3 regions of the Arthrobacter sedimenti genome follow, and region 2 is predicted to be linked to each of the others. Evidence: riboswitches for the same ligand, from Rfam matches in the RefSeq annotation. Region 2 holds a riboswitch; each other region holds the start of a gene.
The links. A riboswitch is a leader RNA that binds a small molecule or an ion and turns the genes downstream of it on or off. The one in region 2 is predicted to bind S-adenosylmethionine.
Positions count from the first base shown of each region.

Region 1: linked by a shared signal. The riboswitch ahead of ACFO0G_RS12125 (DUF1737 domain-containing protein) and the one ahead of metX (homoserine O-acetyltransferase MetX) in region 2 are both predicted to bind S-adenosylmethionine.
Region 3: linked by a shared signal. The riboswitch ahead of ACFO0G_RS15905 (cobalamin-independent methionine synthase II family protein) and the one ahead of metX (homoserine O-acetyltransferase MetX) in region 2 are both predicted to bind S-adenosylmethionine.

Region 1 is NZ_JBHSDQ010000004.1:331,072-340,566, reverse strand. Features, by position in the region: gene ACFO0G_RS12160 (ECF transporter S component) at 1-71, shown strand, start outside; gene ACFO0G_RS12155 (ABC transporter ATP-binding protein) at 71-1,618, shown strand; gene ACFO0G_RS12150 (energy-coupling factor transporter transmembrane component T family protein) at 1,615-2,415, shown strand; gene ACFO0G_RS12145 (UDP-N-acetylglucosamine 1-carboxyvinyltransferase) at 2,545-4,068, shown strand; gene ACFO0G_RS12140 (glutamate--cysteine ligase 2) at 4,137-5,363, shown strand; gene ACFO0G_RS12135 (O-succinylhomoserine sulfhydrylase) at 5,486-6,694, opposite strand; gene ACFO0G_RS12130 (rhodanese-like domain-containing protein) at 6,695-7,105, opposite strand; gene ACFO0G_RS12125 (DUF1737 domain-containing protein) at 7,102-7,365, opposite strand; SAM riboswitch class IV at 7,379-7,494, opposite strand; gene opgC (OpgC domain-containing protein) at 7,675-9,495, shown strand, end outside.
Region 2 is NZ_JBHSDQ010000002.1:426,110-435,604, forward strand. Features, by position in the region: gene ACFO0G_RS07160 (HNH endonuclease signature motif containing protein) at 1-901, opposite strand, end outside; gene ACFO0G_RS07165 (VOC family protein) at 1,378-2,016, opposite strand; SAM riboswitch class IV at 2,168-2,282, shown strand; gene ACFO0G_RS07170 (bifunctional o-acetylhomoserine/o-acetylserine sulfhydrylase) at 2,327-3,643, shown strand; SAM riboswitch class IV at 3,766-3,881, shown strand; gene metX (homoserine O-acetyltransferase MetX) at 3,894-5,009, shown strand; gene ACFO0G_RS07180 (MFS transporter) at 5,188-6,570, shown strand; gene ACFO0G_RS07185 (zinc-binding dehydrogenase) at 6,578-7,714, shown strand; gene ACFO0G_RS07190 (LysR family transcriptional regulator) at 7,716-8,648, opposite strand; gene mmsB (3-hydroxyisobutyrate dehydrogenase) at 8,760-9,495, shown strand, end outside.
Region 3 is NZ_JBHSDQ010000007.1:96,484-105,978, forward strand. Features, by position in the region: gene ACFO0G_RS15900 (uracil-DNA glycosylase family protein) at 1-409, opposite strand, end outside; gene ACFO0G_RS15905 (cobalamin-independent methionine synthase II family protein) at 613-1,821, opposite strand; SAM riboswitch class I at 1,835-1,939, opposite strand; gene ACFO0G_RS15910 (M14 family zinc carboxypeptidase) at 2,171-3,235, shown strand; gene ACFO0G_RS15915 (adenylosuccinate synthase) at 3,472-4,761, shown strand; gene ACFO0G_RS15920 (YegP family protein) at 4,939-5,322, shown strand; gene ACFO0G_RS15925 (RNA polymerase sigma factor) at 5,604-6,155, shown strand; gene ACFO0G_RS15930 (hypothetical protein) at 6,152-7,120, shown strand; gene ACFO0G_RS15935 (CoA-binding protein) at 7,182-7,676, opposite strand; gene ACFO0G_RS15940 (O-acetylhomoserine aminocarboxypropyltransferase/cysteine synthase family protein) at 7,673-9,019, opposite strand; gene sfnG (dimethylsulfone monooxygenase SfnG) at 9,019-9,495, opposite strand, start outside.

The DNA of each region.
Region 1 (9,495 bases), on a different contig from region 2:
GCCTGGCCCGCACCGGCGTCCTGAGCTCCTTCGCCTCCCGCAAGGCTGCCACGGAGCCAGTCTTCTCCTGATGGCACCCTCCCAGGGCGCCGGCGGCCCCGTCCGCCCAGCCGCCGTCACCGCCCGCGGCTGGGGCTGGCGGCACGCCGGCAGGGCCAAGCCCGCCGTCCATGCCCTTGACCTGGACATCCGCCCCGGCGAGCGGGTGCTGCTGCTTGGCCCCTCGGGCGCCGGAAAGTCGACGCTCCTCCATGCCCTCGCCGGCGTGCTGGGAGACATCAACGACGACGGCGAGGCAGGCGACGCCGACGAGTCGGGTTCGCTGCTGGTTGACGGTGCCGTGCCCCGCTCCCAGCGTGGCCGCGCCGGCCTGATGCAGCAGGACCCGGAGACGCAGGTGGTCCTTTCGCGCGTGGGGGACGACGTCGCCTTCGGCGCCGAGAACCTTGCCGTGCCGCGGGATGCCATCTGGGCGCGCGTGCACGAGGCGCTTGCCGACGTCGGACTGTCCCACCTCCCGCTGGACCACCCGACGTCGGCCCTGTCCGGCGGGCAAAAGCAGCGCCTGGCGCTGGCGGGGATCCTGGCCATGCGGCCGGGGCTGATCCTGCTGGACGAGCCCACCGCCAACCTGGACCCGGACGGGGTGCTGGAAGTCCGCGACGCCGTGGCGCGCTGCCTGGACAAGACGGGGGCCACGCTGGTGGTGGTGGAGCACCGCGTGTCCGTGTGGAAGGACTTGGTGGACCGGATCGTGGTCCTGCAGCCGGGCTCGTCCAGCGAGCCCGCCGTGCTCCTGGACGGGCCGCCGGACCGGGTACTCAGCGAGGCACGGACCATGCTCGCCACCGCAGGGGTATGGGTCCCCGGGTACGTCCCGGCCACCCGGGCCCGGGCTGCGGTGCCGGCGCCGGGAACGGGCAACCTCCTGCTGGCCGCCGAACAGCTGGGCGTCTCCCGCGAACGTTCCCGCCGCCATGGCTTCCGCAAAATCCCGCCCGTCCCCGTCCAGGAAGGTGTAGCCGCCCAGGTCCGCGCCGGGCAGGCGCTGGCCATCACCGGTCCCAACGGCGCCGGCAAGTCCACGTTCGCGCTGACCCTCGCCGGCCTCCTGGAGCCGGTGTCCGGAAAGGTGTCCGCCACCCTGGACCTGAGCCGCGGTGCGGGCATCGACCCGGTCCGGTGGAAGGCCGAGCAGTTGATTTCGCGCGTGGGGACGGTGTTCCAGGAGCCTGAGCACCAGTTCGTGACCGGCAAGGTGCTGGATGAGCTGCGCTTTGGTCCCCGGCACCTGGGCCACGGGGAGGGCCGGGTTGACGAGCTGCTGGAGAGGCTGCGGCTCACCCAACTGGTGGACGCCAACCCTTACACGCTCTCCGGGGGTGAAAAGCGGCGGCTGTCCGTGGCCACCGTCCTTGCCGCCAGCCCCCAGGTCCTTGTCCTTGACGAGCCCACCTTCGGGCAGGATGCCAACACCTGGGCCGAGCTGGCCTCGTTCCTGTCCGAGCTGCTTGACGCCGGAACGGCGGTGGTTTCCGTGACCCACGACGCCGAATTCACGGAGGCGCTGGGCGGCGAGGAGCTGCGCATGGCCGCTGCGGAAGCGGTGGCGCCATGAGGCAGCAACTCACCCTCAGCGGCAACCGCGCGCTCCTGACCCGCGCCAATCCACTCAGCAAATTCGCGGCGGTCCTGCTCATCACGGCCGTCCTTGCCCTGTCCATCGACTGGGTTTCGGCCTCCGTGGCACTGGTCTTTGAGCTGCTGCTGTTTCCCCTGGCCGGGCTCACCCTGTCCCTGCTGTGGCAGCGGGGGTGGCCGCTGATCCTTGCGGCGGCGATTGGCGGGTGGAGCACGTCCATCCTGGCGCCGGACAGCGGCAGGATCCTGCTCGACGCCGGCATCTGGACCATGAGTGAAGGTTCCCTCCAGCTGGGGATCGGCTTTTTGCTGCGCGGCTTTGCCATCGCCCTTCCGGCGGTACTCCTGATGAGCTGCACCGATCCCACGGACCTCGCCGATGCGCTGGCGCAGAAAGCACGCCTGCCGCACAGGTTCGTCCTGGGAACACTGGCCGCGATGCGCCTGGTGGGACTCATGGCCGAGGAATGGCAGACAATCGGCATGGCACGGCGTGCCCGCGGCGTGGGTTCCCGCGGCAGTTTGGCCCAGCGGGTGAAGGCCACGCTGGGGCAAAGCTTCGGGCTCCTGGTGCAGGCCATCCGGCGCGCGTCGAGGCTGGCCGTCACCATGGAAGCGCGGGGCTTTGGCGGTGCCACGCGGACCTGGGCGCGGGAATCAACCTTCAGCCTGCTGGATCTCGGAGTGGTGGCCGGCGGCATCGTGGTGGCCGGGCTGGCTCTTTTCGCGGCTGTCACCGCCGGTACGTGGAATATGGTGTGGCTGGGTAGCTGAGCGTCCGGCCCAGGAACTACGTATGCTTCCCTATCGCACCCGATGGGTACAGCCGTCCCGTAGCCCCCATAAGCGCCGTTGGGTAGTCTCACGGGAGGCCCGATAACTCATTTATGATATATTCGCGGTATGACCCAGGAAACCGCTGAACACGTTGCCGCCATGCTGAGGGACGCCCGGAGCGAGAAAGGGTGGACCCAGGGCCAGTTGGCCGCCGAACTCGGCACCAGCCAGAGCGCTGTGGCCCGGATGGAACAGGGCAAGCAAAACCTGAGCCTGAAAATGATCCAGCGGCTGGAAAACATCTTCGACCGCAGCATCGTCAACGTGGGCAAGCCGCAGATGACCCACCTCCGGGTGGAGGGTGGCCGCACCCTGTCCGGGGCCGTGGACGTGAACAGCAGCAAGAACGCCGGCGTCGCCCTGCTCTGCGCCAGCCTCATCAACCGCGGCACCACAGTGCTCCGCCGGCTGGCCCGCATCGAGGAAGTCAACCGTATTGTCGAGGTGCTGACCAGCATCGGCGTGGAATGCACCTGGCTCAACGACACGGACCTGCGCCTGCGCCGTCCCGCCGTCCTGGACCTGGAAGCGATGGACGTGGACGCGGCACGCAGGACCCGCAGCGTCATCATGCTGCTCGGCCCCATGCTGGACGAGTCCCGGGAGTACCGGCTGCCCTACGCCGGCGGCTGCGACCTGGGCACCCGCACGGTGGAGCCCCACATGCAGGCCCTGCGCGAGTTCGGCCTGTCCGTGGAGGCCACTGCAGGTTTCTACACCGTGCAGGCACCCCCTGCCGACACCCGGGACCGTTCCTTCGTCCTCACCGAGCGGGGCGACACCGTCACCGAGAACGCGATCATGGCCGCGGCGCATCGGCCGGGAACAACCGTGATCCGCAACGCCAGCCCCAACTACATGGTCCAGGACCTCTGCTTCTACCTGCAGATGCTCGGCGTCACCATCGAGGGGGTGGGCACCACCACCCTGAAGATCACCGGCCGGCCCGAAATCGACGCCGAGATTGAATACTTCCCCTCCGAGGACCCCATCGAAGCCATGAGCCTGATCACGGCCGGCATCGTCACCAACTCCGAGGTCACGGTGCGGCGCGTTCCCATCGAGTTCATGGAAATCGAATTGGCCACCCTGGGCCAAATGGGGCAGAAGCTTGAGGTTTCGGGCGAATACATGGCCCGCAACGGCCGCACCCGCCTGGTGGACGTCACCACCAAACCCTCCGAGCTGCGTGCCCCCGAGGACAAGATCCACCCCATGCCCTTCCCCGGGCTGAACATCGACAACCTGCCGTTCTTTGCCGTCATTTCGGCGAACGCCCACGGCCAAACCATGATCCACGACTGGGTCTACGAAAACCGGGCGATCTACCTGACGGAGCTGAACCGGCTCGGTGCGCAGGTGCAGCTCCTGGACCCGCACCGGATCTACGTCAACGGGCCCACCAAATGGCGCGCCGCCGAGGTGGGCTGCCCGCCCGCACTCCGCCCGGCCGCCTGCTTGCTGCTGGCGATGCTGGCTGCCCGCGGCGTCTCCGAACTGCGGAACATCTATGTGATCGAGCGCGGCTACGAGGACCTGGCGGAGCGGCTGAACACCATCGGCGCCAAGGTGGAGTACTTCCAGGACTAGGCTTTCACGGTTCGTCATGAACCGCGTCTGACAGTTCCAATGCCCCGGCGCTGCCGCAGAATGTTCGTATGCGTACGTTCGGCGTAGAGGAAGAACTCCTGATCGTTGATCCGGAGTCCGGAGAACCGCTTGCGCTGGCTGACGCCCTCCTTGCCAGCCATCGCGTTGCGGCGGACGATCTCCCCGTCGATCCTGACGCCCATCACGCCGGGACCCACAGGGATTACGACGACGAGATGGGCCTGAGTGCCGAGCTGAAGCTTGAGCAGATCGAGACGCAGACCCGGCCTTGCGTGGACTATGGCAGCCTCTTGGAACAGATCCGCGCGGGCCGTGCCCTGGCGGACCAGGCGGCCCGGAAGCATGGTGCAAGGGTGGCGGCCCTCGCCACGTCGCCGGTGGCATCTCCCAGCCACACAACGCCGGACCCGCGCTACGCAAGGATGCTGGAACGCTTTGGCCTCACTGCGCAGGAGCAGCTGACCTGCGGCTTCCACGTCCACACCTACATCGAATCGCCGGAAGAAGGCGTGGCCGTCCTGGACCGCATCCGCGACAAGCTGGCCGTGCTGACGGCACTGAGCGCCAACTCGCCGTTCTGGAACGGCGTACCCACGGGGTTCGAAAGCTACCGGACCCAGGCATGGAACCGGTGGCCGACGGCCGGACCGGCAGGCATTTACGGAACGTACCCCACCTACCGGCGGGTGGTGGCCCGGCTGCTGGAAACCGGCGTCATGCTCGATGAGGGCATGGTCTACTTCGACGCCCGCTTGTCCCGCAACCATCCCACCGTCGAGGTACGGGTGGCGGACGTCTGCCTCCGGGCCGAGGACGCGGCCCTCATTGCGGTCCTGGTCCGGGCGCTGGTGGAATCAGCAAGCAGGGAGTGGCGCGAGGACGTTGATCCTGCACCCGTTCCCACGGTTCTTTTGCGGATGGCTTCCTGGCAGGCCAGCAGTGAAGGGCTCAGCGGCGAACTCCTGGATTTCGGCAACTTCCGTCCTGCCCCCGCTGCGGACGTGGCCCGTTCACTGGTGGACTACCTGGCTCCCGTCCTGCAGGAACAGGGCGAGCTGGCCCTTGCCCGGCAGGGTGTAGAGGACATCATCGCCCGCGGGACGGGGGCAGCCGAACAACGCCGCGCCCGTGACAATGCCCTGGCCGGTCCGCCGCCCGGGGACATGGGGTTCGGGGCCGTGGTGAGGCAGGCCGTGAACGTGACCATGCGCGGAGCGCTTGATCTCTCCGAAGTGGCGGCCACTCCCGAGCTGCTGCGGGTCCGCCAATCCTGACCGGCCGCCTGGCGCATCGCGACGCGCAGCTTCCTTTTCGACGCGCTTATTCCCTTTCGCGGCCCGCATTTGGGCCGCGCCCGGGAATCTGCGCCGCGAAAACGGGAAAGCGCGTCGAAAACCTAGATCTGCTTCAGAGCCTGTTCCAGGTCTCGGATGAGGTCGTCCGGGTCCTCAAGCCCCACGGAGAGACGGACCACGCCGTCGCTGAGCCCGATGGCAGCCCGTCCTTCCGGTCCCATGGCGCGGTGGGTGGTGGTGGCGGGATGGGTGATCAGGGACTTGGAATCGCCCAGGTTGTTGGAGATGTCGATGATCCGCAGCCCGTCCAGCAGGGCGAAGGCGGCCTCCTTGCCGGAGCGCCCACCCGAAGGAGCAAGCTCCAGCGTCAGGACGGTCCCGCCCGCGCTCATCTGCTTCGCCGCCAGCCCGTACTGCGGGTGCGACTTCAGCAGCGGATACTTCACCCAACTCACGGCCGGTTGCTCCTCCAGCCACTCGGCCAGCCGGAGGGCGGTGGCGGAGGAGTGGTTGACGCGGAGGCCCATGGTTTCCAGGCCCTTGGTCAGGACCCAGGCGTTGAATGGGGACAGCGCGGGGCCGGTGTGTCGCATCAGCTGCTTCACGGGTCCCTCGATGAACTCCTTGGTGCCCAGGATGGCACCGCCCATCACCCGGCCCTGCCCGTCGATGTGCTTGGTGCCCGAGTAGACGATGACGTCGGCGCCGAGGTCCCCGCAGCGCTGCAGCAGGGGAGTGGCGAAGACGTTGTCCGCCACCACGGTGGCCCCGGCGGCGTGCGCCAGTTCGCTGACAGCGGCGATGTCCACGATTTCCTGCATGGGGTTGGACGGGGATTCGAAGAAGACAGCCGTGGTGGGCTTGGAGAGCGCTTCGCGCCACTGGTCCAGGTCCGGCCCGTCCACGAACACCGTCTCCACACCCCATCGGGGCAGGATCTCGTTAAGGACTACGAAGCAGGAACCGAACAGCGAGCGTGCGGCCACTACCCGGTCGCCGGCTGCCAGCAGGGCACCCAGGGCCGTGAACACCGCGGACATGCCCGACGCCGTCGCGAAGCATGCTTCAGTGCCTTCGAGCAGCCGGAGCCGTTCCTGGAAGGTGGCCACGGACGGGTTGCCATAGCGGGAGTAGACGAAGCGCTCATCCTCGCCGGTGAAGGCGCGTTCAGCAGCGGCCGCGGATTCGTAGACGAAGCCGGAGTTGAGGAAGATGGCCTCCGACGTTTCCTGGAAGTTGCTGCGGTCCAGCCCGCCGCGGACTGCCTGGGTGTCGGGGTTCCAGCCGGGGGCGTCTTGGTTGAAGCTCACTTAGTTCTTTCCGAGGTTGGTGGGCAGGCCGCGGTTTTTCCAGCCATTGACGGTCCGCTCGCCGAAGCGGTCGGGATCGCCTTCGAAGCCCTCGAGGACGCTGTAGGCGGTGAATCCCGCCTGGGTGGCGGCGGTGGCCGCGGCGATGGAGCGCTTGCCGGAGCGGCACAGGAACACCAGTTCCGCCTGGGGATCCTCCGGTGCCTGGTTCGTCAGGTCCTTGATGAAGTCCGGGTTGGGGATGCCGCCGGGGAAGGTCCACTGGATGAACAGGGGGTCGTTGTCTGTGGCCTTGGTGTCGGGGATGCCGATGTGGGCCCATTCGCCCTCGGTGCGGACATCCACCAGGACGGCGCCCTGCTCCAGCTTGGCCCAGGCTTCCTGCGGCGTCAGGTCTCCGGCGTAGCTCATGCGTGGCCCTCGCCGTCGAACTCGCCCTCGAGCTCGTCCACGGCAGTGGCCACGGCGGCATCCGCCGAGGCGATGGCGGCCGGAAGGACGATGGCCTGCGCCACGATGACGGTGGTGCCGTTGAAGGTTGCCGCAGGGCTGCCGTGCAGCACGTACCCGTCGGCGAGTGCAGCGGAGATCCGCTCGCAGAACTCACGGGTGTCCGCGCCGGTAATCAGGCGGTAGGACAGTCTTTCGTCAGGGGCGGGTGCGTCAGACACGACGGATCTCCTTCTTTCACGCTTGCAGCTCGAATGGGTCGATATGCCGAGTATTCACCTGAGGCACCCCGCCGCGAAAGGGAGGGTTGCCGACCGGCCAGTCAGGGCTTGGCGCCGGTACTCATTACTCCCCAAAAACGTAACACCTGCGCTCCCGAGCCGCACGGCCGCCGTCGTCATGTTCCGTAATTCGCCGGACGCCCAGGCGACACGCGAAGGCCCGCCGCCCGATAAAGTCTTACCGGGGGCACCGCCCCGTCGCCTAAGCAACGGGCAGCAGAGCAATGAGTACCGGGGGGTCCTTGCAACATGCGGGCAGTCACATCGCACCACCACGCCGTCTGGCGGAACCGTCCGCGTTCTGCCGTCGCCTATCTGGCAACCATCGTCATCGCCTTCCTGGCCGTGCTGGCGCCGGCAGGTCCGGCGCAGGCGGCCCAGACTGCACCTGAAAACGGAAAGCCGTGGTTGGGTGCGGTCCTCGAGTGGGGCGAGGATACCGCCGCAGGCTTCAGCGACCGGCTGGGTGCCAGCCCCGCTGTCTTCGGACACGACATCACCATTCCATTCCGTGACTCGGAACGGAATGACATCGACGGCTTCCTGCAGCAGGCCGCAGCCAAAGGCTCCCACGCCCTGCTCACGGTGAAGCCGTCGGTGCCGCTGGACCAGCTCGGCACCAGCGAGGCCGAAGCCTTCGCACAGCAGGTGCACGGCCTCACCTCCGGGTTCAAGGGGCAGCTGCTGATCCGGTTTGCCCCTGACATGAACACCAGCTGGGTGGGCTGGGGCCAGCAGCCCGCCGCGTACCGCCAGGCCTTCCAAGCAGTGTCCAAGGCATTCAAGAAGGACGACGGCGGCCGGGTCGCCATGGTGTGGTCACCCTACCTGGGCAAGGACTACCCCTTTGACCGGAGCCGGAACGCGCCGCAGCCGGGAAGCGACGGGTTCGCTTTGCTGGACACGAACGGGGACGGGGCCTGGAACGGGAGCGATAACGCCTACGCACCGTATTACCCGGGCGACGACGCCGTGGACTGGGTGGGTCTTGCCGCCTACCACGACGACACGGCCGGCGGAGCCGCCGTCAACACCGTGCCCCGGGCCGGTGAACTCCAGGAGATGCTGACAGCCTCCGGGGGCGAAAACTTCTACGGCACCTATTCAGAGGGGCGCCGGAAACCCTTCCTGCTCCAGACGTCGGCCTTCTACAGCCCTTCAACGGGCGGCGCACCCGAAGCCGACATCAAAACCGGCTGGTGGGACCAGGTGGTGGGAACTGCCACCTCCCCGGGATTCGGCCGCACGGCCGCCGTCGTGTGGGATGAGCGCACCAGCACCAGGGACACCGGGGTGGCGAGCATCAGCTGGCTGCTCACCGGAAGCCCGGACATTGCCAAAGCGGCGGCGGATCGGCTGAAAGCCTCGCCGATGGTCACCGGCCCTGTGACCGATCAGGCATCCACCGGCACTTATGTCCGCGCCAACACACTTTCCGGGCCTGCTGCCTGGACTGTTGCCGCTGCCATGCTCATCCTTCTGGTGGCCCTGTGGCAGGTTCCGCGCAGGATCAATGCAGCCACGGCCTGGAGCTACCAGGATCCTTCCACCAGGGACTCGCGCGTGGACCTGTTGCGCGGCATGGCCATCGTCTTTGTGGTGGTCAACCACCTGGGCATGGCCTCGCTGTTCCAGTTGCTCACGCAGGAGGCAGTGGGCTTCGTGTCAGGCGCAGAGCTGTTTGTCCTCTTCTCCGGACTGGTGGTGGGCATGGTGTACGGGCCCAAAGCCAAGGAGGACTTCGGACGGGTTGTGGACCTCACGTCACGCCGGGCCGGCAAGCTCTACCTGACGGCGCTCGCCGTGCTGATCGGCGTCTTCCTGTTGTCCCTGCTCCCGTTCTTCCACACCGAGGCGCTGACCACCTTTGTGGACCAGGGAACCGGCGGCGCCGGGCACAACGGTGCCGGCAGGACTTACGACCTCTACGCGGGCATGTCGTCGCTGTTCCAGTTCCCCGTGCCGCCCCAGGTGCTGCCGGCCATCATCCTGCTACAGTTCGGGCCGTGGCAGTTCAACGTCATGGGCCTCTATGTGGTGCTTTTGCTCATCAGCCCGCTCATCCTGGCG
Region 2 (9,495 bases):
TGGCGTTGCCGGTGCTGAGGAGCAGTGATGCTGCGATGTCGGGGCGGAGTTGGGTGATGGTGCGTGGTTCGTTGGGGCCTTGGAGGCCGCGGGCGGTGGCGGTGGTGCGGTTCCAGATGGCGCAGGCGGTGTCGCCGGGGAGGTGGAGGGAGATCCAGGCCATGCCGTCGCGGTCGGGGGTGTATTCCATGCGCCGGTCGGCACAACCTTTGGTGTGGCGTCTTTCGATGGATTCGGGGTGGTGGCGTTCGCGCCAGCCACGGACCTTAGCCCGGAACCGGGAGGGGACGAGTTCACCCGGGGCTGCGCCGCGGGCGGCGTTGGGTGCGTCGGGGTCGAAGAAATGCGCCACCAACTTCACCGCGCCCTCAGGAGTTAGGCCTTCGGTTTCATCGACGATGACCTTCGCGTGCTGCCAGGACATGTCACCGGCGGCCAGGGCCTCGAAGACGGGTGGGAGGGAGCAAACCTTCCGGGACTGTTCCAGGAACGCCCCGGCGGCGGCGGAGCTGATGGTCAGGACTCCGGCGATTTCCTCCACTACGGACATCTCCGCGTAGGTGCGGTCGTGCAGGGACGCGTCCGGCGGTGTCATGGCCTGCTGAAACCCGACGGCCTCGGCTGAGTCCCGTGCCTTCATCGCGGACAGCCGCGCCTCCAGCCGGGCGATAACTTCGAGCCGTTCCAGCCGGATCTCATACCGCCGCTGCAACACATCAGCACCGGAACCAACAGCAGCAGCACCGGAACCAACAGCAGCAGCACCGGAACCAACAGCTGCACCCGAACCAACAGCAGTGCCGGAGGCCAGGAACCCATCCTCCCGGTCCAAGGCATCAAGAGCGGCCACGGAGGCATGAACGCCTTCCGCACCTGCCCCCACACCCCTGCTGATTCCCATACGAACATCGTCCCTCGAGGCACTGACATTCAAACCTGTCATGCAGACTTACGGCATGGACCGGCGCCCGGGGGCGCGCCAGTCTAGTACCGCGGTCGTACGTTTTCGCCGCGCATGTTCCTTTTCGAGCCCCATATACTCGTCGCGAAAAGGAATATGCGTGGCGCAGGAATATATGTGGTGCGAAAAGGAATAGATGCAGCGCCGGAGCGCGCCAGCCGGAGCACAAAGCCCGCCAGCCGCCGTCGTACGTTTTCTATGCGAAGGTTCCCTGCCGCAGCCCAGACGCCCGGCGCGCGCAAAGGAACATGCATGGCGCAGAAAAATCCGCGGCTCTGACCAGGCGAAAGCAGCCGCTGCTTAAATGAATTCGGCCGCCATGAGGTGGTGACGCCGTTGTCACCACCTCATGGCGGCCGAAGATTATCCGGGCATGGACCCGGCGCACTCATCTCCCAACAAGGGAAGCTGGAGCGTCAGAGAGTGACAGCCCCGTTGGCGGTTTCGAACGTGACCGACAGGATGCCCGGCGTCCCGTGAGGTGCGACCCACTCGACCGCAACGTCCTCAAGCGGCTTCTCCACCGGCTCACCCAGCCACTCGGTGACCCGGGAGGCGGAGCCTGCGATGGTCAGGCAGCTCATCTTGAGGCTGCTCTCGTAGGCGTTGGACGGGTGAAGTGAGGGATCACCCTCCCACTTGAGCATGTACGGGACCTGGGGATCGGCAATGAGGCCCAGGATGCCGATCTGCTTCCAGACCAGCTCGCGCCCGTCCGGGAACTTGCGGTTGCCGTTGACAGCGGAGCGGCCGAGGCGTTCCTCGAAAGGGGCGAGGTCGTCCACTTCGACGCACCAGCCCATCCAGCCGCCGCCTGCCGCGGATCGGGCCCTTACGGCCTGTCCAAACGGTGCCTTGTCCGATGCGGGGTGGTCCAGGACCTCCACAACCTCGAGGTACTTGTGACCGGCGAGCGGGATGATCATATTCCGGGTTCCGAACCGGGGGTGTACCCCGCCCTTCACTGCCTCAACGCCGAGGGCAGTTGCAATACGTTCGGTGGTGGCCGCGAGGCCGTCGTGTTCACAGGCGTAAGAGACGTGATCCATGCGCATGGCAACATCTTGGCACTTTGTGATGCGGCTCTCAGCTAAGGGTACCCTTACTGGATTTGCGCGCACTCAATGGCCATGGGGAGGCCGCCGAAAAGACCATGTTCGTCACAATCCTGTTCACAGCAACAACGCTGTTCCTAGACTTGGCGCAGGTCATGAGTGCCAGCGCCAAGCCCCGGCTCGCTGGCCGGCAACCCTCCATCCGCGGTGGGGTGCCCCGGGTGAAGACTTGGCTGTCCGGCAAGAGTCGGCAGCAAGCGCGGCCCGCACTGCCGGTGAGCATGCCGGGCCCATGTCAAAGGAGATTTGGATGTCCAACGGTTGGTCCTTCGAAACCCGCCAGATCCACGCCGGCCAGGAAGTGGACAGTGCCGCGGGAGCCCGTGCCCTGCCCATCTACCAGACCACGTCCTTCGTGTTCCCTACAGCCGAGAGCGCGGCAAACCGCTTCGCACTGTCCGAACTCGCGCCCATCTACACCCGCATCGGCAACCCGACGCAGGACGCAGTGGAACAGCGGATCGCCAGCCTCGAAGGTGGTTTGGCAGCGCTGCTGCTGAGTTCCGGCCAGGCCGCTGAAACGTTCGCGGTCCTGAATATCGCGGAGGCCGGCGACCACATCGTGGCCAGCCCCAGCCTCTACGGCGGAACCTATAACCTGTTCGCCCACACCCTGAAAAAGTTCGGCATCTCCGTCACGTTCGTGGAGGACCCCGACAACTTGGACCAGTGGCGCAACGCAGTCCAGCCCAACACCAAGCTCTTCTTCGGTGAAGTGGTCTCCAACCCCCGCCAGGACGTCCTGGACATCGAGGGCATCTCCGAAGTCGCCCACCAGGCCGGCGTGCCCCTCATCGTGGACAACACCCTCTCCACCCCGTACCTCATCCGCCCGCTGGAGTGGGGCGCGGACATCGTGATCCATTCCGCCACCAAGTACCTGGGCGGCCACGGCACAGCCATCGCCGGCGTGATCGTCGATTCCGGCAAGTTCGATTTCAGCAAGGACCCGGAACGGTTCCCAGGCTTCAACACCCCGGATCCCACCTACAACGGGCTGGTCTACGCCCGCGATCTGGGAGCCGATGGAGCGCTGGGGGCCAACTTCTCCTACATCCTCAAGGCGCGGGTCCAGCTCCTGCGCGACCTGGGCTCGGCGGTCTCGCCCTTCAACGCCTTCCTGATTTCCCAGGGCCTGGAGACTTTGAGCCTGCGGGTGGAGCGCCACGTTGCCAACGCCACGGAAGTGGCGCGCTGGCTTGAGGCAAGGCACGACGTCGAATCGGTCGCCTATGCCGGGCTGCCGTCCAGCCCCTGGTACGAGCGTGGCCGCAAGTACGGGCCCAAGGGGACGGGCGCCGTCGTCGCCTTCAACCTGGCCGGCGGAGCGGAGGCGGGCAAACGCTTCGTCGACGCCCTGGAGCTGCACTCCCATGTGGCCAACATCGGCGACGTGCGCTCCCTGGTCATCCACCCGGCGTCGACCACCCACAGCCAGCTCTCCCCGGAGCAGCAGGCTGTGGCCGGGGTGCACCCGGGACTCGTCAGGCTTTCCGTGGGGCTGGAACACATCGACGACATCCTCGCCGACCTGGAAGCGGGCTTCAGGGCTGCGAAGAGCGCCTAGACGGGCAAAGTACGACGCCGGGCCTCCGCTCGGGCGGTAAGACGGGGCGGGCAGCAAGCCGGGAAGTCACAACCAGTCACACTCTTGGCCTGGACCGGGGAGTATTTCGTACACTCGATCCAGGTCATGAGTGCCAGTGACAGCCCCGGCTTGCTGGCCGGCAACCCTCCATCCGCGGTGGGGTGCCCCGGGTGAGGACCTGGCCTGCCGGTCAAATGACGGCGGGCAAGCGCGTAGAAGAGGTCTTGCCATGACGGTTACCGTCGCCCCAAAAACCATCCCCGAACACGGAATTGTCCGCTACGCCTCCATCGGGGGACTGGAACTCGAAGCCGGGGGATACCTCCCGGACGTCACCCTGGCCTACGAAACCTGGGGGACGCTCAACGCGGACGCCAGCAACGCCATCCTGATCGAGCATGCGCTGACCGGCAGCACGCACGTAACCCGTGGCGACACGGACGAAGAAGGCTGGTGGGAACAACTCGCGGGCCCGGGCGCCCCCGTGGACACCGACCGTTTCTTCGTGGTGTCCATCAACATTGTGGGCGGCTGCTACGGCTCCACAGGCCCCTCCTCTCCCGCCCCCGACGGATCGCCCTGGGGCTCCCGCTTCCCCCTGGTCACGCTGCGGGACAGCACAGTGGCGGAAGCCCGGCTCGCAGACCAGCTGGGAATCAAGAGCTGGTTCGCGGTCCTTGGCGGCTCCATGGGCGGCGCCCGCGCACTGGAATGGGCAGTGTCGTACCCGGAAAGGGTGCAGCGCTGCGCCGTCATCGCCGTCGGGGCTGCCAGCACGGCAGAACAAATCGCCTTTGCCCAGGCCCAGACCCTGGCCATCCGGCAGGATCCAAACTTCAACGGCGGCGACTACTACGGCGGTCCCTGTCCTGAAGAGGGCCTGGCCCTTGCCCGGCGCATCGCCCACATCACCTACCGGTCCGCCGCAGAACTGGAAGGCCGCTTTGGCCGGTCAGCCCAGGCATCCGAGTCGCCCCTTCAGGGGGAAGTGCTCGCAGCCCGCGGCCGCTACCAGGTGGAAAGCTACCTGGACCACCAGGGCAACAAGCTCGTGAAGCGCTTTGACGCCAACAGCTACATCGCCCTGACCGAGGCATTGATGAGCCACGACGTCTGCCGGGGCCGGGGAACCCTGGCCGAAGCGCTGGCCGCGGCTACTGCACGCTTCTTCGTGGCCGCCGTCGACTCCGACCGGCTCTACTTCCCGTCCCAGTCGCGGGAGCTGGCGCAGGCGCTGCCCGGCGACGTGGACGTCCACGTCATCCAGGCGCCCATCGGCCACGACGGGTTCCTCACCGAAATTGGGCAACTGGGGGCACAGCTGAGGAGCAGCTTCCTGGTCTAGGGCCATCCAGCAAACCGCCAGCAATGTGCATTAGTGCAGATGCCTTCTGCACTAATGGGCGTTGAGGTTGCACGGGCAGGCAGACCATACTCATCGAAGCCGGCTTTCGTGGTGTACATCACACGCGGCTGCCATCGACTGTCCCCGTGGTGTCGACGACGACGCCGAAGGAGTTCGCATGAGTACGGAACGCTCCGCCGCAAGGTTCACCGAGGAAACCGACGTCAAGGCATCAGGCCTGAAGAAAGTGGTGACGGCCTCCATGGCCGGCACCGTCGTGGAGTGGTACGAGTTCTTCCTCTACGCATCGGCCGCCACCCTGGTGTTCGGCAAGGCCTTCTTCCCCAACGCCGGGACCGAACTGGACGGCATCATCGCCGCCTTCCTCACCTATGCCGTGGGTTTCGTGGCCCGTCCCATCGGCGGCATCGTGTTCGGCCACTTCGGCGACAAGTTCGGCCGCAAGCAGCTGCTGCAGCTGAGCATCGTGCTGGTGGGCGTCTCCACCTTCCTGATGGGCTGCCTGCCCACCTTCGCGCAGATCGGCTATTGGGCTCCGGCGCTGCTGGTCATCCTCCGGTTTGCGCAGGGCTTCGCTGTTGGCGGGGAATGGGGCGGCGCCGTCCTCCTCGTGGCAGAGCACAGCCCCAGCAAGTCACGCGGGTTCTGGGCCAGCTGGCCGCAGTCCGCCGTGCCGCTGGGCAACCTGCTGGCCACGGCCGTGCTGTTCGTCCTGTCCTCCACACTGACCCAGGACGCCTTCCTCGGATGGGGCTGGCGCGTTGCCTTCTGGCTGTCCGCGGTGATCGTCCTGATCGGCTACTACATTCGTACCAAGGTCAACGACGCGCCCATCTTCCTCGAGGCCCGCAAGGAAGTGGATGCCGGCCACAAGGGCTACGGCGTGGCCGAGGTCTTCCGCCGCTACCCGCGCGGCGTCTTCACCGCCATGGGCCTGCGCTTCGCGGAAAACATCCTGTACTACCTGGTGGTGACGTTCTCCATCACCTACCTCAAGACCGTGGTGCAGGCCGACACCACGCGCATCCTCCTCCTGTTGCTCCTGGCCCACGCCGTCCACTTCGCCGTGGTGCCCATGATCGGCAAGCTCTCGGACCGCTTTGGCCGCAAGCCCGTCTACATGGCCGGCGCCATTATGGGGGCCACATGGGGGTTCTTCGCGTTCCCGATGATGGATACGAAGAACGACTTCATCATCCTGGCCGCCATCATGATCGGCCTGGTGTTCCACGCCTTTATGTACGCCGGGCAGCCTGCCATCATGGCGGAAATGTTCCCCACCCGGATGCGCTACTCAGGCGTCTCCCTGGGCTACCAGGTGACCTCGATCGTGGCCGGCTCCCTGGCCCCGATCATCGCCGCTTCACTTCTGGGCACCTACAAGTCCTCGGTTCCGGTGGCCGTCTACCTGCTCATCGCCTGCGCCATCACCGCCGTCGCGGTCTTCTTCCTGAAGGAGACCCGCGGCGTCTCACTCCACGACGTGGATGCCGCCGACGCCAAGGGCACCGCCGACCTGTTGGCCGCCGGCAGGAAGTAGGGATCCCATGAAAGCCGCCGTCCTGTACGCAACCGTCCCCGCCACTGGAAATGCCCCCGGTAAGAGCAGCTACGCCGATGACCGGCCGCTGCTGGTGCAGGAGCTCGAGCAGCCGGAGCCCCGCGCCCGTGAGCTGGGGGTTGCCATCACCTATTCGAGCCTGTGCCATTCGGATCTCTCCGTGGTGGACGGCTCACGGGTCCGGCCGCTTCCCATGGCGTTGGGCCATGAGGCGGTGGGGCGCGTAGTGTCCGTTGGCCAGGGTGTGGAGGACGTGTCCGTGGGCGACCACGTGGTGCTGGTGTTCGTGCCCAGCTGTGGCCATTGCCGGGCCTGCCTGGCCGGGCGGCCCGCGCTTTGCCACCGGGCAGCAGAGGTCAACGGTTCGGGGGACCTGCTGCACGGGCCTGCCCTGTTGCGGACGCCGGAGGGAGAGCGCATTAACCACCACCTGGGCGTTTCCGCCTTCGCGGACTATGCAGTGGTTGCGCGGGAATCAGTGGTGGTAATTGACGACGACGTCCCGGACACGGTTGCGGCGATGTTTGGTTGCGCCGTGCTCACCGGAATGGGCGCGGTGTTCAACACGGCGGGAGTCAGCCAGGGGCAGCACGTGGCAGTGTTCGGCTTGGGGGCGGTGGGCCTTTCCGCCGTCATGGCGGCACGCCTGGCCGGAGCTGCCAGCGTGATCGCCATTGATCCGAACCAGGGCAAGCACCAGCTCGCGCTCGACGCCGGAGCCACCGCCGTGGGAACGTCGGAGGATGCAAGGCGGTTGATCGAGGAAGCTTCGGGCGACGGCGTGGATGTAGCCATTGAAGCGGTGGGTTCGGCCGCGGTGATCGCATCCTGCCTGGAGCGGGTCACCCGGGGCGGGGCAGTGGTCGCGGTGGGCCTGCCGCACCCGTCCGCCGAGTTGACCGTCCCGGCCCTCCAATTCGCCGGTGCCGGCAAGCGGCTGCTGGGCTCCTATATGGGTGACGCCGTTCCCGCCCGGGATATCCCGCAGTACCTCGGGTACTGGCGGGAGGGGAGGCTGCCGGTTGAGCTGCTGCACACCGACACGCGGCCACTGAGCGAGATCAACGAGGGCCTGGATGCACTCGCGGCCGGGCAGGTAGTGCGCCGCCTCTTCCAGGCCTGACTCAGCCTGCCAGCAGTCCGGCCCGCTCCTTCAGCTCCTCCTTCAAGGCCGCAATCACCGCCTGCACCCGGGCCGACCGGAGCGACTCCGGACGGGCAACGGCCCAGATAGGGAGCTGGCGCTCAAAGTCGCCTGCCAGGACGGGAACGAAATCCTCCCGGTCCGCCACCATGAAGTTGGGCAGCAGGCCAATGCCGGCGCCCCGGCGGACGGCCTCCACCTGGGCGAAGACGCTGGTGGCCTGGAAGCTTGTCCGGGGCATCGGCAGCTGCGATGACCAGCGGGGGCCCAGCTCCGCCACCTGGAGCGCAGACTCGACGTAAGAGACAAACGCGTGCTGCCCCACGTCGTCGAGCGTTTCCGGCATGCCGTGCCGGGCGGCATAGTCCTGGCTGGCGTAGAGCCGCAGGTAGTAGTTGCTCAGGAAGATGGTCTGTGCGGTGCTGACATCGGCCCGGCCCACCACGATCTCCAGGTCCACCCCGGACCGGTTCTGGCTGACTTTACGGGTGGCGCTGAGCATTTCGATGTTCAGTTGCGGGTTCTGCTGCTGGAGCCGCACCAGCGATGGAGTGACGAACACCGCTCCCACTGCGTCGGTGGTGGCAACCCGGACCAGGCCTGCAAGCGCGCTCTGGTCCTGGCGGATCAGGCCCGAGAGCGAGCCGAGCGTGCTCTCGATCGCCTCCGCCGCGTCCACGGCGGCAGCACCGAGCTGGGTCAGCTCCCAGCCGTGCGGGCTGCGCTCCAGCGTGCGGCCGCCCAGCTGCTTGTCCAGCGCGAGGATCCGGCGCGAGATGGTGGTGTGGGTGGTCCCCAGGCTCTCGGCCACCGCGTTGAACCGGCCGAGGCGTGCAACGGTCAGAAGGATGAGCAGGTCGTCAGGGCTCGGCAGCCGTCTGGAGTCCACGATGGACCTTCCGTTGATGTGCATCAATGCACAGAGTGTCTGTGATTTTTCCCCTTGATTGCACCCTAACACGGTGTGATGGTTGACACAGGCATGCCGGCAAGAGCGCCGGAATGGAAGCAAAGGAGCTTACGCATGGCAGTTATCGGTTGGATCGGCCTGGGCAACATGGGCGGCCACATGTCGGTGAACCTGGTGAAGGCCGGGCACGAGGTCCGCGGGTTTGACCTCAACCCCGCGGCCCTGGACGCGGCTGCAGCAGGCGGTGTCAAGCGGGCCGCGAGCATCGCTGAAGCGGTGGACGGCGCGGACGCCGTGTTCACCATGCTCCCCAAGGGCGAGCACGCCCGCGCAGTGTATCTCGGCGGGGACGGGGTGCTGGCGCACGCGGACACGCGCACGCTGCTCATTGACTCCTCCACCATCGACATCGCCTCCGCCCAGGAACTGCACGACGCCGCTGCTGCCGCCGGCTTCCGTTTCGTGGACGCGCCGGTATCCGGCGGGATGAGCGGCGCGGAGGCCGGAACCCTGACGTTCATGGTGGGCGGTGAAGAAGGTGCCGTCAAAGATGCTGCCGGCTACATCGGTCCCATGTCCGGCAACATTATCCCCACGGGCGGCCCCACCACAGGGCAGGCGGCAAAGATCTGCAACAACCTGATGCTTTTCATCAACCTTGCCTCCACCGCTGAAGGGGCTGTGTTGGCTGACCGTCTGGGCCTGGACAAGCAGGTCTTCTGGAACATCGCCTCGGTCTCCTCGGGGGACTCATGGGCGCTCCGGACCTGGTACCCCGTGCCCGGTGTGGTTCCCACCGCGGCCTCGAACAATGACTTCGCACCCACCTTCACCACCGAGCTCGCCAACA
Region 3 (9,495 bases), on a different contig from region 2:
ATGCGCGGGGCACCAGGGCCAGGAACTTCAGCAGGGGCTTCAGGCCGGCCTGAACCTGGTCCGGGGTGAACTTGCCGTTGGGTTCGCCGGGAACGTGCCAGGGGTGGACGTTCCACGGCATCACGAACTCGGGGCGCAGGCCCAGCTTCCACTGGATGCCCAGCATACGGGTGGCGGCGTCCTGGTCGCCGGCGGTGATGAAGCCGGACGGATCCGCCTCACCGATGTTGGAGTAGAGGCTGACAATGCGGCATTCTTCAACGTCGTGCATCGGATCCACGTAGGGGACCACGGTTCCGGGCTTGGTCTCCCGCAGGGAATCGCACAGTTCGTTGACGGCTGCCACGCTGGGTTCGTAGCGGCGGCTCATGAGCTGTTCGTGGAATGTTTCGGGGGCCAGGGCTGTCATGAAGTGCTGGTTCTCCTGCGGGGATTGGCGTTGCTGCCGCCGGCAGATGAGGGCGCGGGCAGGCGCAACGCATCAGCAGCGGTTGGTTGGGGTGGGCCGGACCTCGCCGGCCTTCCCCAGTTTAGCAAGCCCCGGGAAGCGAAACGCCGGCTGCCCCTTTCCGGTGATGGAAGGAACAGCCGGCGCCCGGACTGCAGGCGTATTTACCAGAGCCGGTTGGTGGCGCGGCGGGCACCCTCGCCCAACGCCTCCAGCTTGGCGAAGGCAATCTGCGGGTGCACGCGGCCGCCCAGGCCGCAGTCGGTGGAGGCAATGACGTTCTCCCGGCCCACCACGTCGGCGAAACGGACGATGCGGTCCGCCACCAGGTCCGGGTGCTCCACGACGTTTGTGGCGTGCGATACGACGCCCGGAATGATCACCTTGCCTTCGGGGAGCTTGGTGTCCTCCCAGATCCGCCATTCGTGTTCGTGGCGCACGTTGGCAGCCTCGAAGGAGTAGGCGCCGGCGTTGACCTGCAGCACGGAGCCGATGATGTCTGCGAACGGGATGTCGGTGGTGTGCGGGCCGTGCCAGGAACCCCAGCAGACGTGCAGCCGGATTTGCTCCTGCGGAAGGTCCCGGAGGGCCCAATTGGTAGCCTCGACGCGCAATTGGATGAACTTCAGGTAGTCCTCCAACGACGGTTCGGGGTTGATCTGGTCCCAGCTCTCGGCCAGGGACGGGTCGTCGAGCTGCACGGTGAGTCCGGCGTCGATGATCGCCTTGTATTCCTCCCGCATGGCGTCGGCACAGGCGTAGACCAGTTCCTCGTCGGACTTGTAGTACTCATTGGCCACCCGGGCGCAGGAGCCGGGGGAAAGCGAGGCCACGAAACCGTCGGAGAGGCCCGCAGCGGCCAGCCCGGTCTTCAGGTTCCTGATGTCCGACGCCACAAGGTCCTGGCCCGTGTACGTCAGCGGCCCGGCGATCTTGGGCTGGGTGACCGACTTGCGGTTTGAGAGGATGCCCGAGGACGGATCGCTATAGGCGTCGTTGAACTTCTGCCGGTCGCGGCGGTCCGGAAAGGAGGTCAGGACGATGTGGCCCGGCGAGGAGCGGTGGACTTGCGAGTCGGCCCAGCGGTCCACGTTGGTCGGTTCCAGGCCGCCGAGTCGGGAAAACGAGTAGTTCCACCAAGCGCCGTAGTCCACGGAAGTGGACATGGTGTGGCCGTACTCGCCGTCGTTGGCGATGTCGACGCCCAGGTCTTTTTGTCGCTGGACAATGTCCACCACCGAGGCCTCGAGGAGATCAAGGAATTCCGGGGTGATGCCGTCGGCTTCCTTGGCCGCATTTGCTGCGATGAGTTCCGGGGTGCGGGGGAGGGAACCGGCGTGGGTGACGCGGATGTGGTCGGTGTTCAGGGACATGCTGGAATCTCTCTTTCCATCGGTCCTGGCAGTAGCACCTTCGGCCAGCAGGACTCCTGCTGGACCGTGGTTGCTGCGGCGTCATCGAGCCAGGTCTCTCGGCCGCTCCGGATGGTTCCCTCTCACTTAAAGCGAGAAGCGCGGGTCTGGGCAAGTCCTGTCCGCTTTGTGTCGCACCAGATGCCGGCGCTTACTTCTTCTGTGCTGTTGGCGTACTTACAGCTTTCGTCCAGCGTATTGACAGATTCTGTCCAGCTTGGTTGGCTCTTGTCACAGCCAAATGAGGGAAACGATGGCTGACTGCCCACTCGCACGAAGCGCATCGCACCCAAAGAAGAGGTCATTCACCGTGAACAAATCCCTGGCAACCTTCAGGAACCTTGCCCTTTCCGGCGCCCTGGCGCTCGCCGTCGTGGCCGGACCGGCGCCGCTGGCCATCGCAGTGGGCGAAGGCCCCGGCTATGACGGCAACGGCCAGATCACCACAACAAAACTGGCCACCTATGACCAGATGGTTTCCTTCCTGAAGGACCAGGACGCCAAGCAGCCCGCCATGGAACTGGAAGTCATCGGCCAGACCGTGAAGGGCCGCGACATCCACCTGGTCAAGTACATTTCCGATCCGGCCAAGCCCACCATCCTCTACCTGACCCAGCAGCACGGCAACGAACAGCTCACCACCGAGGGCGCCATGGAGTTCATCAAGCACCTGGGCACCGGCAAATCGGCGGACATCCTCAAAGGCGTGAACATCCTGGTGGTGCCCATGCTTAACGCGGATGGCGCCATGGGGGACGTCAACTTCTCCCTGGACAACTACCTCGCCAAGGGGGACCGGCACCTCACCCGCTACAACGCCCAGGGCGTGGACCTGAACCGCGACCACGTGGCCAAGGTCCAGCCGGAAACCCAGGCGCTGCACAACAACGTGATGCGCAAGTACCGGATCGACTACATGATCGACCTGCACCACCAGGGCACCCGCGCCGAGCGTGACGGCAAGCTGGTCTCCGGCTCCATCCTGTACCCCACCACTCCCAACGCAGATCCCGCCGTCGTCGAAAAGTCGAAGCAGCTGGGCGCCGTGGTCTTCAACAACGTCGACTCGACCGGCTGGGGCCACCTGGGCAAGTACCAGGGCGGCAGCGCCGAGACCATCAGCCGCAACGGCATCTCCGTGGAATACGGCATCGCCACCTTGCTCTTCGAGATGCGCGGCATGTCCGACCACTACCTGGACGGCTACGCGCTGGGCCAGCGCAGCAACGGCTACCTGATCAAGCAGACGGTCACCACGCTGACGTCCACCGCCGCCGCCATTGCGGACGGTTCCATTGCCGACGCCGACACCTCCTTCTGGGACACCCTCGCCGAGCAGACGTCCCGGCCCGCCGGGGAGGCGGACGACGAATAGCGCGCCAAGGGCCGCCGCTGCCCTATACGCCTGAAGGGCAGCGGCGGGCCAAACGGTGGACAAAGTGCCCCATCGGCTAAACTTGGGTGGTAAGAGCCCCGGGACTCTTCCTTCGCCGTGCCGTGCTGCGGCCGCGCGAAGGCCGGTATGTTCGGGGCATTCTCATGAACGGCGCTGCATAGGCCTGCCACCTGGTGGCCGGACCCGGGCAGCCCGAACGAATGGGGGAGGATCCCATGCCAGCAATTGTGATCGTAGGAGCCCAGTGGGGCGACGAAGGAAAAGGCAAGGCCACCGATTTGCTGGGCGGCCGTGTTGACTACGTCGTCAAGCCCAACGGCGGCAACAACGCCGGGCACACCGTCGTCGTGGGCGGTGAAAAGTACGAACTCAAGCTGCTGCCGGCAGGCATTCTCAGCCCCAATGCCGTTCCCATCATCGGCAACGGCTGCGTTGTGAACCTCGAGGCACTCTTCCAGGAAATCGACGGCCTGCAGGCCCGTGGCGCCGACACGTCCAGGCTGCGCGTCTCCGCCAACGCCCACCTGGTGGCCCCGTACCACCAGGTCCTGGACAAGGTGACCGAGCGATTCCTCGGCAAGCGTGCCATCGGCACCACGGGCCGCGGCATCGGCCCCGCCTACATGGACAAAGTTGCCCGGTTGGGCATCCGCGTCCAGGACGTCTTTGACGAATCCATCCTCCGCCAGAAGGTGGAAGGCTCGCTGCGCCAGAAGAACGAACTCCTGGTCAAGGTCTACAACCGCCGCAGCGTGGTGGTTGACGAGATCGTGGAGTACTTCCTGTCCTTCGCCGAGCGGCTCCGCCCGCTGGTCATCGACAGCACCCTGGTCCTGAACTCCGCCCTGGACGAAGGCAAGGTGGTCCTCATGGAAGGCGGCCAGGCGACGTTCCTCGATGTGGACCATGGCACCTACCCGTTCGTCACCTCCTCCAACCCCACCGCAGGCGGCGCATCGGTTGGCTCCGGCATCGGGCCCACCCGGATCTCGCGCTCCATCGGCATCATCAAGGCCTACACCACCCGCGTTGGCGCCGGCCCCTTCCCCACGGAACTCTTCGACGAGATGGGCATGTACCTGCAGAAGACGGGCGGTGAGTTCGGCGTCAACACCGGCCGGCCGCGCCGCTGCGGCTGGTACGACGCCGTCCTGGCCCGCCACGCCTCCCGCGTCAACGGCTTCACGGACTACTTCGTGACCAAACTGGACGTGCTCACCGGCATCGAACAGATCCCCGTGTGCGTGGCCTACGACGTGGACGGAGTCCGGCACGACGAAATGCCCATGACGCAGACCGAGTTCCACCACGCCAAGCCGATCTTCGAGTACTTCGACGGCTGGACCGAGGACATCACCGGCGCCCGGACCCTTGCGGACCTGCCGGAGAACGCGCGGAACTACGTGCTGGCGCTGGAGAAGCTCTCCGGCACCCGGTTCTCTGCCATTGGCGTTGGCCCGGACAGGGACCAGACGATTGTGGTCAACGACCTCATCAACGACTAACCCGCGCTTAGAGCGCAGCATGACGACGGCGGCAGGCCACCTTTGCAGGTGGCCTGCCGTTTGCTTTGGTGCTGGGGTGGAAGCAATTTACACAGGCTTAACGCGGCCGGTCTTGTGAGGCGGCTGGCGTGGCAGCCACACTCGGTAGTACCCCCTGGTGCCCAAGGAAGGACTGTCATGGCTGGAAAATTCGAAGCATTCATCGACGCTGATTCATTCTTCCGGTTCCGGCTCCTGGCTCCTGACGGGGGAGTAATCGCGATCTCAGGCCCGTACGAAGATAAGGCATCGGTGGCGGCCGGGATCGCCGCGGTGCGGGAATGTGCCGGCACCGGCCTGGTCACCGATCTGTGCCCCGCGGGAGCCGTAACCCGTCCCGGCGAAGCGGTAAACCGTCACGGAACCCCGCCCGCTGCCGCGAGTGCCGCGGAGCCGCGGGCCGTCGTCGTGCCCGTCTGCGGCGAAGAGCGCCTGCCCGTCAGGCTGCACGCATTCGCACTGGCCAAGGCGCCCCGACGGCAAGCGACGTCCCCGCGGTGGACCAGGACAGCAGCCCGCTGAAAAAACTTTTGAAAGTTTTTTTGAAAACGCGTAACCCTGACTGCAGCGTTGGCGATTACCCCTATGAAGTGCCGGTCTGGAACCTGTCCCCCATCACGTTCCAGGCCGGCTCTTTTATCTTTCCCCGTGGGTAGCTTCCCCGCCTGACCCCGCACCGGACCGTACCCGGCACCGTGGCGTTCCGGCAGGGTGGTTACCGGAGGGTAGAGTGGGGGCCAGCGTTCCGGATGTACTGAGCGCTTGCCTTGCCAACACCCTCTTTGACGGAAAGCACTACGTCAGTGACCGATGCACAGACAGATGAGGCTCCGGACCAGCCAGTTTCCGGTACCGCTGCCTTCAGCCTCGTCTACAGGACATACGCATCACAGGTACTGGGCTATCTCACGGCCCGGGGAGTCGAGGATCCGGAGGCCGCCATGCAGGAAGTGTTCCTTTCGGTGCTGCCCAGGCTCGACACCGTCCATGGAGGAGAAGCCGGGCTGAAGACCTTTATCTTCTCCGTTGCCCATGCCCGGATGGTGGATGACCACCGCCGCCAAAGCCGGACTCCGGTCAAGCTGTCCTTCGAGCCCGAACTCGACCAGCGCGAAGATACCTCCGCGGAGAAGGAAGCCCTGCGGCGCATCTCGCCCCGGGAAGTCCTTGGGCTGCTGGACGGACTGCCCCAGGACCAGCGGGAAGTGCTGTCGCTTCGGCTGGTGGGCGGCCTTTCCATAGAACAGACAGCGGAAACCATGGATAAGAGCGCCGGTGCGGTGAAACAGCTCCAGCGGCGCGCCTTGCTCAAACTCCGGGAACTTAAGGCAGTGAAGGAGTATCTCACGCCATGACATCCGCCTCGGATAACCTCGCCACCCTTGTGGACGACATGCTCCAGGACGCAGGCTGCGGCCAGGACGCGGAACTTCGTGACGCCCTGCTCTCGCTCGGCACCATGGCATCGCTGCCCGTACCCGCTCCCACCGGGGAGTTGGCCGCATTGCTTGCTGCAGGTGTGCCGCCAACGGCTGAAGTGCCTGATTCGGGTGAGCCGGATGCAGAGCAGCCAGGTGGCCCGCCGCAGGAGGAGCCAGGCGTCCAGCCGCAGGACGAACTTGCCCGCCGCCGTCGCCGCCACCGCCCTACGGCGCTGGGCCTGGTCCTGGTGGCCGGGATGGGACTCGGCGTTGGTGGAGTTGCTGCCAGCACCACCGCTCCCGGGGGCAACGCCATCGAGCAGGTGCTGGAGGAGTGGGCACCGTGGAGCCGGCCTGCCGCCGACGCGTCAGCCGCCGGGGACGGTGCCGGGGCGGCCAGCCCGGGTTACCGCGCGCCTCAAGCGGCGGCAGACGGTGAACCCGCATCAACCGCTGCGCCCGGCGCGGCTGCCGACGCCGCAAATCCGGCGTCCCGGCTCCTGCGGGGTCATGCGGGCCTGTCCGGAAACTTCCCGCCGTGCACCAGCCCGGTGAGGCTTGCCGCCGAACAGGGTACAGCGAAGTGTGGGGCGACCGGGGACAACGGTTCATCCGGGGCAGCTGCACAGGGCAATGGAGCCGGCAGCGGCAAAGGCAACGCGGGACCGGCCGGGGCTGACGGAACGACGGCAGGGCCGGGCTCGCAGGGAGTGGCGAAGGCTGAACCGCCGGCAGCCAGTACTCCGGCCGGGGCCCAGGGGACAGCCGGTGCCGGCGCGCAGAAGCCGGCAGGCTCCGCGGGCAATGCGGGGCAGGGCCAGCCCCAAAGCCAGACACAGGGCCAGTCGCAGGGCGGGAACCCGGGCAACGCGCAGAAGGGTGCCTTCCCCGCGAAATGACCGTTAAAGACGACAGCGGGCCCGTGGCAACGGGCCCGCTGTCGTCTTTCGAAGGGAAGCGTTACGCCAGGACCTGGCGTTTGGAGGAAACCACGCCGGTATCGAAACCGGCCAGGTGAAGTCCGCCATGGAAGCGCGCGTGCTCGATTTTCACGCAGCGGTCCATCACCACATTGAGCCCCGCGGCTTCCGCGGCTGCTGCCACGCCTTCATGCCATGAGCCCAGCTGCAGCCAGAGCGTCTTCGCGCCCGCGGCCACTGCCTCGTCCAGGACACCGGGAAGGTCGTCGTGCTTGCGGAACACGTCAACAATGTCCGGGCTTTCCGGCAGGTCCGCCAGCGAGGCGTAGGTGGGCTGGCCCAGGATCTCCTTGACCACCGGGTTGACGAAGTACACCTTGTAGCGGGTGGAGGACAGCAGGTAGGTGGCCACAAAGTAGCTGGCCCGGGACGGCTTGTCCGAGGCGCCAACAATGGCAATGGACTTCGCCTGCCGGAGCAGGGAAAGCCGCTCCGGTGCGGACGGGCCGGACCAGGTGCGTTCGGCGGTGCTCATGCGTTTGCTCCGATCGTGCAGGCTTCTGCGGGTTCTTCAGCGATGGCTCCGGGCACCGCTTTGGACGCTTCGGTGAGTGCCTGGTCCAGGTCCCACAGGATGTCCTCGATGTCCTCGAGGCCCACCGAGATGCGGACCAGATCCTCCGGCACACCCGCCGATTCAAGCTGGGCCGCACTGAGCTGCTGGTGGGTGGTGGAGCCGGGGTGGATTACCAGGGTCCGGGAGTCGCCCACGTTAGCGAGATGCGATGCCAACTGCAGCGACTCGATGAACTTCTGGCCGGCAGCGCGGCCGCCCTTGACCCCGAAGGAGAACACCGATCCAGGGCCCTGCGGCAGGTACTTGCGTGCCCGTTCGAAGTGCGGGTGCGACGGCAGCCCGGAGTAGTTGACGTAGGCTACCCGGTCATCGTTTTCCAGCCATTCGGCCACGGCCTGTGCGTTCTTCAGGTGCTCGTCCAGCCGCTGCGGCAGGGTTTCGACACCCTGGAGCAGCTGGAACGCCGACTGCGGCGAAAGGGCCGGGCCAATGTCCCGCAGCTGCTCGGAGCGGAGCTTGGTGAGGAAGCCGTACTCGCCGAAGTTGCCCCACCAGGAGACGTTGCCGTAGGAAGCCACAGGCTCGGTCATGGTGGGGAACTTGCCGTTGCCCCAGTTGAACCGGCCGCTTTCCACCACTACGCCGCCCAGTGTGGTGCCGTGCCCGCCCAGGAACTTCGTGGCTGAGTGGATCACGATGTCGGCGCCGTGTTCAATGGGCCGCACGAGGTACGGCGTGCTCAAGGTGGCGTCGACCACCAGGGGGATCCCGGCGTCGTGCGCCACTTTTGCCAGCGCCGCAAGGTCCTGGACCTCCGACGACGGGTTGGCCACTGCCTCCACGAAAATCGCCTTGGTGTTGTCTTGGACAGCCGCGGCGTAGTCTGCGGGGTCCGTGCCGGGGACGAAGGTGGTGTCCACGCCGAACCGGCGGAGGGTCACGTCCAGCTGGGTCACGGTGCCGCCGTACAGCTGGGAGGCTGCCACGATGTGGTCTCCCGCCTGCGTCAGGGCCGCGAAGGTGATGAACTCCGCTGCCATGCCCGACGACGTCGCCACGGCTCCGATTCCGCCCTCAAGGGACGCGATGCGCTCCTCGAACGCCGCGACGGTGGGGTTGCCGATGCGGGAGTAGATGTTGCCGTACTTCTGCAGGGCGAACAGGTTGGCCGCGTCGTTGGTGTCCTTAAAGACGAACGACGTGGTCTGGTAGATGGGGACGGCGCGGGCGCCGTGCTCGGCGTCGGGGGTGCCGCCGGCGTGCAGGGCGCGGGTGCGGAAACCGAAGGTGCGTTCAGCCATCAGACAGCCACCGCTTCGGCGGCAACCGGGGTGCTGGACAGGTCGAGCTCGGTGCCGTTCTTCCGGGCCAGGTCCGCCTCAAGCTCGCGGACGATCGGCAGGATGTCCCGGCCGAAGGCGGCCACCTCCTCCTGGAAGTGCAGGTAGCAGGTGAGGAACAGGTTCACGCCGATCTTCTTGTATTCGACGATCCGTTCTGCGATCTGCTCCGGCGTTCCGATCAGCTGGGTCTTGAAGCCGTCGTTGTACTGGATCAGGTCCTCGAACGTGGAGTCGGCCCACATACCCTTGCCGTCCTTGGTGGAGGCCCCGGCTTCCTGGACCGCGTCCCGGAAGCCCTGCACGGCCGGCTTGTGGGCTTTCTGCACGATTTCCCGGAGCGTGTCCCGGGCCTCCTTCTCCGAGTCGCGGGCGATGACGAAACCGTTCAGCCCGAAGCGCGGAGCGGCCAGCTGGCCCGGGGTGCCGCGGCGGGC